Linked DNA regions of Phyllobacterium zundukense. The protein of the gene in region 1 interacts with the protein of each later gene in a pairwise test. Links are inferred from orthologs where the notes say so. Each region holds a gene or a part of one and is shown on either strand. Other genes may lie near its edges.

The links. Proteins that work in one complex are often made in the same cells at the same time.
Region 2: the proteins of grxD (region 1) and BLM14_RS02095 interact in binary tests that used the Escherichia coli proteins (3 or more experiments, as listed by UniProt). The link is inferred for Phyllobacterium zundukense from one-to-one orthologs.

What each region holds. Positions count from the first base shown.
Region 1 is NZ_CP017940.1:1,349,286-1,352,517, forward strand. Bases 387-3,232 are described here. They hold grxD (Grx4 family monothiol glutaredoxin), read right to left. Parts: upstream 2,053-3,232; coding sequence 1,720-2,052; downstream 387-1,719. Other genes in these bases: BLM14_RS06585 (multidrug effflux MFS transporter), read right to left, coding at 387-1,572; BLM14_RS06595 (BolA/IbaG family iron-sulfur metabolism protein), read right to left, coding at 2,197-2,430; purL (phosphoribosylformylglycinamidine synthase subunit PurL), read right to left, coding at 2,443-3,232. In the rest of the region: BLM14_RS06580 (hypothetical protein), read right to left, coding at 1-242; more of BLM14_RS06585, read right to left, coding at 367-386. UniProt on the Escherichia coli protein: Monothiol glutaredoxin involved in the biogenesis of iron-sulfur clusters.
Region 2 is NZ_CP017940.1:418,078-421,108, forward strand. What follows is about bases 1-2,902. They hold BLM14_RS02095 (BolA family protein), read right to left. Parts: upstream 1,652-2,902; coding sequence 1,349-1,651; downstream 1-1,348. Other genes in these bases: aroB (3-dehydroquinate synthase), read left to right, coding at 1-42; BLM14_RS02090 (HlyC/CorC family transporter), read left to right, coding at 39-1,328; BLM14_RS02100 (J domain-containing protein), read left to right, coding at 1,785-2,438; cobS (cobaltochelatase subunit CobS), read left to right, coding at 2,525-2,902. Also shown: more of cobS, read left to right, coding at 2,903-3,031. UniProt on the Escherichia coli protein: Transcriptional regulator that plays an important role in general stress response. Has many effects on cell morphology, cell growth and cell division. Acts by regulating the transcription of many genes, including dacA (PBP-5), dacC (PBP-6), ampC and mreB.

The DNA of each region.
Region 1 (3,232 bases):
AGTTTTACGATGGCCGCGATGGCTGCGATTGTTGCTACGGACGTCCCGAAGAAAAACGCGCCCATGCGCACTGTAAGACGAAGCGTTAGCAGCTCCAGCGCGGTGTTGAGATCAGATTTCGTTACCAGTTCGGGCATGATGAAATCCCTTGCGGCTTCTGCCTGCACCTTGGCGTGAGCGGGGCTGAACCCGCCCTGTTCCAAACGCAGCGCATAACCCAATGTATCAAATGAGATTGTCATAGTCAGCCCTTCAGAATACCGGATGTTAGGCCATAGATTTGCAGCCAGCAATTCAACCAAAGTTGGCAGTAGCGGCAATAGCGGAGCTCCAAACGATGCGGCGTCGTCGCTGCCGGCTCCGTGCTCACACCGGCCTGTTATGCGGCTGGAACAATTTCCCTCGTTCTGCGATCAGCACGAAGATCAGGCCAATCAGCGACAGGAAGAAAAAGCCTGCGACCAGCGGAAGTGTCGTGCCGTCATAGGCCTGACCGATCAGCGCGCCGATGGCGCCGCCGCCTGCCGTGCTTGTGAAACCGAGGACGGAAGATGCCGTACCTGCCACGTGACCAAGTGGTTCCATCGCCAGCGAGTTGAAGTTGGAGCCGATCCAGCCGAACTGGAACATCGCCAGGGAGAACAAGATCATATAAAGGGCGAAGGGTGTGGGCTGCGGCCCGAACAAGGTCAGCAGCAACCAGAGTCCGTTGATGCCCAAGAAAGCAAGAAGCGCGCCGTGCGACAGGCGCCGCATGCCGAAACGCCCGACGAACCGCGAATTCACGAAGGACGAAAATGCCATCGTGATCGCGACAGCGGAAAATGCGACGGGGAACCAGATACCCATATCGTAGATGCCGACATAGATCTGCTGCGCCGAATTGATGAAGCCGAACAGCGCGCCGAAGATGAATGAATTTGCCAGGGTATAGCAAAGCGCCACGCGATTGGTGAGAACGATCCTGAAGCCCTGCGCCACTGATTTCAGCGTGAACGGACGCACGTCGGCCGGGTCCAGCGTTTCAGGCAGGCGGATATAGACCCAGACAAGCACGGCGCTGGCGATGGCAGCCATGAAGATGAAGATCAGGTGCCAGTTGCCGAACAGCATCACTGCCTGGCCGGTACCCGGCGCAATGACCGGGACGATCATGAACACCATCATGATCAGCGACATGACTTCGGCCATCATCCGCCCGCCATAGACGTCGCGGACGATGGAAATGGTAATGACGCGCGTCGCAGCCGAGCCGATGCCCTGCAGCAGCCTGAAGAACAGCAATGACGTGAAACTCGGAACGAAAACGCAGGCGATTGCCGAGATGATGTAGACCACCAGCCCGGTAAACATCGGCACCCGCCTGCCGAAGCGATCGGAAAGCGGGCCATAGAACAGTTGCGAAAACGCAAAGCCCATCAGATAGGCCGAGATCACATATTGCCGGTGGTTTTCGCTGGTCACGCCGAGGCTGGCGCCGATCTGCTGCAGGCCCGGAAGCATGATGTCGATGGCCAGGGCATTGATTGCCATCAGCATCGCCATCATGGCGATGAATTCAACCTTGCCCATCCCCCTCAGACGAGGAGCGGACGTATTTGTAGCGGCATCCATGATCAGACCTGCAAAAAATCAAACAAAGACAAAGGCGTCGGAACGGCCGACGCCTTTAGAAAGAGATTCCGGATTTCCCCGGAACCATTTGAACTTATTGCGTAATCAGGCTGCCTTGGTGGCAACGCCCTTTTCGCTCAGGAGGGTCTGCAATTCGCCTGCCTGGAACATTTCGCGGATAATGTCGCAACCGCCGACAAATTCACCCTTCACGTAAAGCTGCGGGATGGTCGGCCAGTTGGAGTAATCCTTGATGCCCTGGCGCAGGTCATTGGAGGAGAGAACGTTCACACCCTTGTAGTCGACGCCGATGTAATCGAGGATCTGCACGACCTGGCCGGAAAAGCCGCATTGCGGAAAACCGGGAGTGCCCTTCATGAAGAGTACGACGTCGTTGCTCTTGACTTCATTGGCGATGAATTCGTTGATACCGCTCATTTCGGGTCCTTTCGCAGCCGCGAGGGGAGGAATCGCGGCTAAAAAAATGCTTGCGAGGCCATTTTACCTCATCTCTTTGCCCAGAAAAAGCACGATGGGCGCGCGAACGCAAGACAATCTGTCGTGCAGCACCGACTCGGAGCGTTACTCCGGCGCGCTGGTCTGCAAGGCGAGGGCATGCAGCACGCCGCCCATATTGCCCTTCAGCGCGTCATAAACCATCTGGTGCTGCTGCACGCGCGACTTGCCGCGAAAGCTTTCCGCGACAACTTCGGCGGCATAGTGGTCACCATCACCCGCGAGATCGCGGATTGTTACCTTTGCATCCGGAATGGCGTCTCGAATCATTTTTTCGATGTCGCGCGCGTCCATTGCCATCTCGTTCTCTCCTCAGGCGGCCTGTATTTTATCGTCCGCCCGACCACTCATATAGTCAGGGAACCACGATTCGTGTGCTTTTGTCAGGTCTGCTACAGATATGGAGAGTAGACGCCCGATCGTCAATGCACTGCCGCCAACTGTCCCGAGCTTGCGGAAGGGAATACCGCAGCCTTCTGCATTCAGCGTGATGATATTGGCCATCTCCGGCGAAGCAGCAACGAGATAGCGCGCCTGGTCCTCACCGAAGAGCAGGGCATGGGGTGTGGTCCCGCCGATTTCGACGGCCGCCCCCTTGGCTGACGCCATGCACATCTCCGCCAGCGCAATCGCAAGGCCGCCATCGGACAGATCGTGGCAGGCTGTTACCTGTTCGTTGCGGATGGCGGAGCGCACGAAATTGCCGTTGCGCTTTTCCGCTGCAAGATCAACCGCCGGAGCAGGACCATCGGCACGGCCATGCAGGTCGCGCAAATAGATCGACTGGCCGAGATGCGTACCATCGCCGCCGAGCAGGATCAGCACGTCGCCGTCGCGCATGCCGCCGATCCTGGCAGTCTTTGTCCAGTCGGGGATCAGCCCCACGCCGGCAATGGTCGGTGTCGGCAGGATCGCCTGGCCATTGGTCTCGTTGTAGAGCGAGACATTGCCCGAAACGATCGGGAAGGCGAGCGCACGGCAGGCATCGCCGATGCCGCCAACAGCCTTGACCAGCTGCCCCATGATTTCCGGCCGTTCCGGATTGCCGAAATTGAGATTGTCGGTCGCAGCCAGCGGTTCTGCGCCAACGGCGGTCAGGTTG
Region 2 (3,031 bases), 930 kb from region 1 along the record:
TCCGCCGTATTGAGCTTCTTGCAGGAGAAACATCCAAAATGAACCTGGAAATCTGGATCTTTTGCGGAATTATATTCCTCTTGATCCTGATGTCTGCCCTGTTCTCGGGGTCTGAAACCGCTCTGACTGCTGTATCGCGCGCTCGAATGCACCGCCTGGCGAAGCGCGGCGACGACCGGGCGGCCGTGGTGGAAGCGCTAATCGAAAAGCGCGATCGGCTGATCGGTGTCATGTTGATAGGCAACAATCTCATTAACATTCTGGCATCATCGCTCACGACAAGCATGCTGCTCACCCTGTTCGGTCAGGCCGGTGTTGCCTACGCGACCGCGATCATGACCGTCCTTCTCGTTATTTTTGCAGAAGTCCTACCCAAATCCTGGGCCATTTCCAGTCCCGATCGCAATTCGCTCGCGCTTGTCCGGTTTGCCCAGATTGTCGTCATCCTGTTCGGCCCGCTTTCCGATCTCGTCAACTGGATCGTCCGCAAGATACTGGGATTGTTTGGTATTAATCTTGCGGCAGGGGCCTCGATGCTCTCGGCGCAGGAAGAGCTGCGCGGGGCAGTTGATCTGCTGCACAAGGAAGGGTCGGTTGTTAAACGCGACCGCGATCAAATCGGCGGACTGCTCGATCTGCGTGAACTCGAGGTCTATGACGTCATGATTCATCGGACCGATATGGATTCGGTCAATGCGGACGATCCGATCGAAACCATCATCAACCAGATTCTGGCGAGCCGCCACACCCGGATTCCCGTCTGGAAGGATGCGAATGACAATATTATCGGCGTCGTCCATGCCAAGGATCTTGTGAGGGCGATTCGTGATGCGAACCGGGATTTCTCCAAGATCAACATCATGAAAGTTGCGACGAAGCCGTGGTTCGTGCCGGACACAACAACGCTTCAGGATCAGCTCAATGCTTTCCTGCGGCGCAAGGCGCATATCGCCATTGTGGTCGATGAGTACGGCGATGTGCAGGGCCTGATTACACTGGAGGACATTCTGGAAGAAATCGTCGGCGACATCGCCGACGAACATGACATTGATGTACAAGGATGCCGTCCACAGCCGGATGGCTCCGTTCTGGTCGATGGTTCCGTACCGATCCGCGATCTCAATCGCGCCCTCGACTGGAACCTGCCTGATGCGGAAGCAACGACCATTGCCGGTCTCGTCATTCACGAAACACAGAGCATTCCGAAAGAGAAGCAGGCGTTCACCTTCCACGGCAAGCGCTTCACGATCCTACGGCGTGAAAAAAACCGTATCACGCGGCTCCGTATCCGCCCGCTTGAAGGCGATGACAAAGCAAAGCTGACCTAGATCAGGACCCCTTGAGGCGCTTAACGGCGCGTTGCTTCGCCGGGGGCAGCTGGTTCGAGCGCCAGCGCGTGTACACTACCCTTCAGTTCGTCCTGCAGCACGTCGTTGATCGCACGATGACGCGCGACCCGCGACATGCCGGCGAAAGCCTCCGCGACAATCCGCACGCGAAAATGCGTTTCGCCTGACCCATCAAATGTGCCATGATGATCGCTGTCGGAATGATGGTGACCAGCGTGGAGGTGGCTTTCATTGATGACTGCCAAAGAAACGGGATGAAAAGCCTGCGTCAGTTTGTTTTCGATCGCTGACTGAGTGGACATTTCGTTCTCCTGCGCCCATATGGTAGTTTCACTTGGCAAATCCGTACATGATCACAAATTTACCGCCATTTCAGGCGTTAGGTCGATCCATGGGTAAATGTCAATTCATGCTTAGCTAAGATAATCTGACTCGATGACCTCAAATTCGAAATATTTTGATAGCATCCGTATCCGGCCAAAGAAGGCGGATGAGGAAAAATCGCGCACTCCCGTGTGCCAGTGGGATGGGTGTGACAAGCCTGGCCCGCATCGTGCGCCGGTGGGCCGTGAGAAGGAAGGCGAGTTCTTCCATTTCTGCATCGACCATGTGCGTGAATACAATAAGGGCTATAATTATTTCTCCGGATTGTCCGACGCAGAAGTGGCGCGCTACCAGAAGGAAGCGCTGACGGGTGATCGTCCGACCTGGACCGTTGCCGGGCTGCCTGGCAGTGGAGCCGGCGCAAGCGCCAGTACGCGCGCCCAAGCCAGCGCCAGCGCCAAGACATCCCCTGACTTTTCGAAGTTGCGTTCTGGTCGCGCCGCCTATCAGAACAGATTCCGCGACCCCAACAGCGTATTCAATGAGGCGCGGGTGCATGTCCGCAAGCTCAAGCCATTGGAGTCGAAAGCACTGGATACGCTCGGGCTTGGCGCAAAAGCCACTGGCGAAGACATAAAGTCGCGCTATAAAGAACTTGTGAAGATCCATCACCCTGATGCTAATGGCGGTGATAGGGCTTCCGAGGATCGTTTCCGTGACGTAATCCAAGCCTATCAATTGCTCAAGGCGGCTGGTTTCTGCTAACCCGCGATTGAGCCGAATTCGGGACCTCATAGCGAGGTTTCAAACTATCTTTATGCGTCTGCCCGTGCAGTCGCGCTGGAGGCATGATGAATAAGGTTGATCGCGATATTGCGAATTTGCCGGATACAACGGTTTCTGCCGCAAAGCTGTTCGGTTTTGAAACCGATATGATGGTTCCTGCCTATAAGGCAGGCGACGCCTATGTGCCGGAAATCGATACGGACTATCTGTTCGACAAACAGACGACGCTCGCCATTCTGGCCGGCTTCGCCTACAACCGCCGCGTCATGGTTTCCGGCTATCACGGTACCGGTAAGTCGACCCACATCGAACAAGTCGCCGCCCGCCTCAACTGGCCCTGCGTGCGCGTCAACCTCGACAGCCATGTCAGCCGTATCGATCTCGTCGGCAAGGACGCGATCGTCGTCAAGGAAGGCATGCAGATCACGGAATTCCGCGATGGTATCCTGCCCTGGGCCTATCAGCACAATGTCGCTCTGGTTTTCGACGAATATGACGCAGGCCGTCCCGACGTGATGTTCGTGATCCAGCGTGTGCTCGAATCATCCGGCCGGCTGACCTTGCTCGACCAG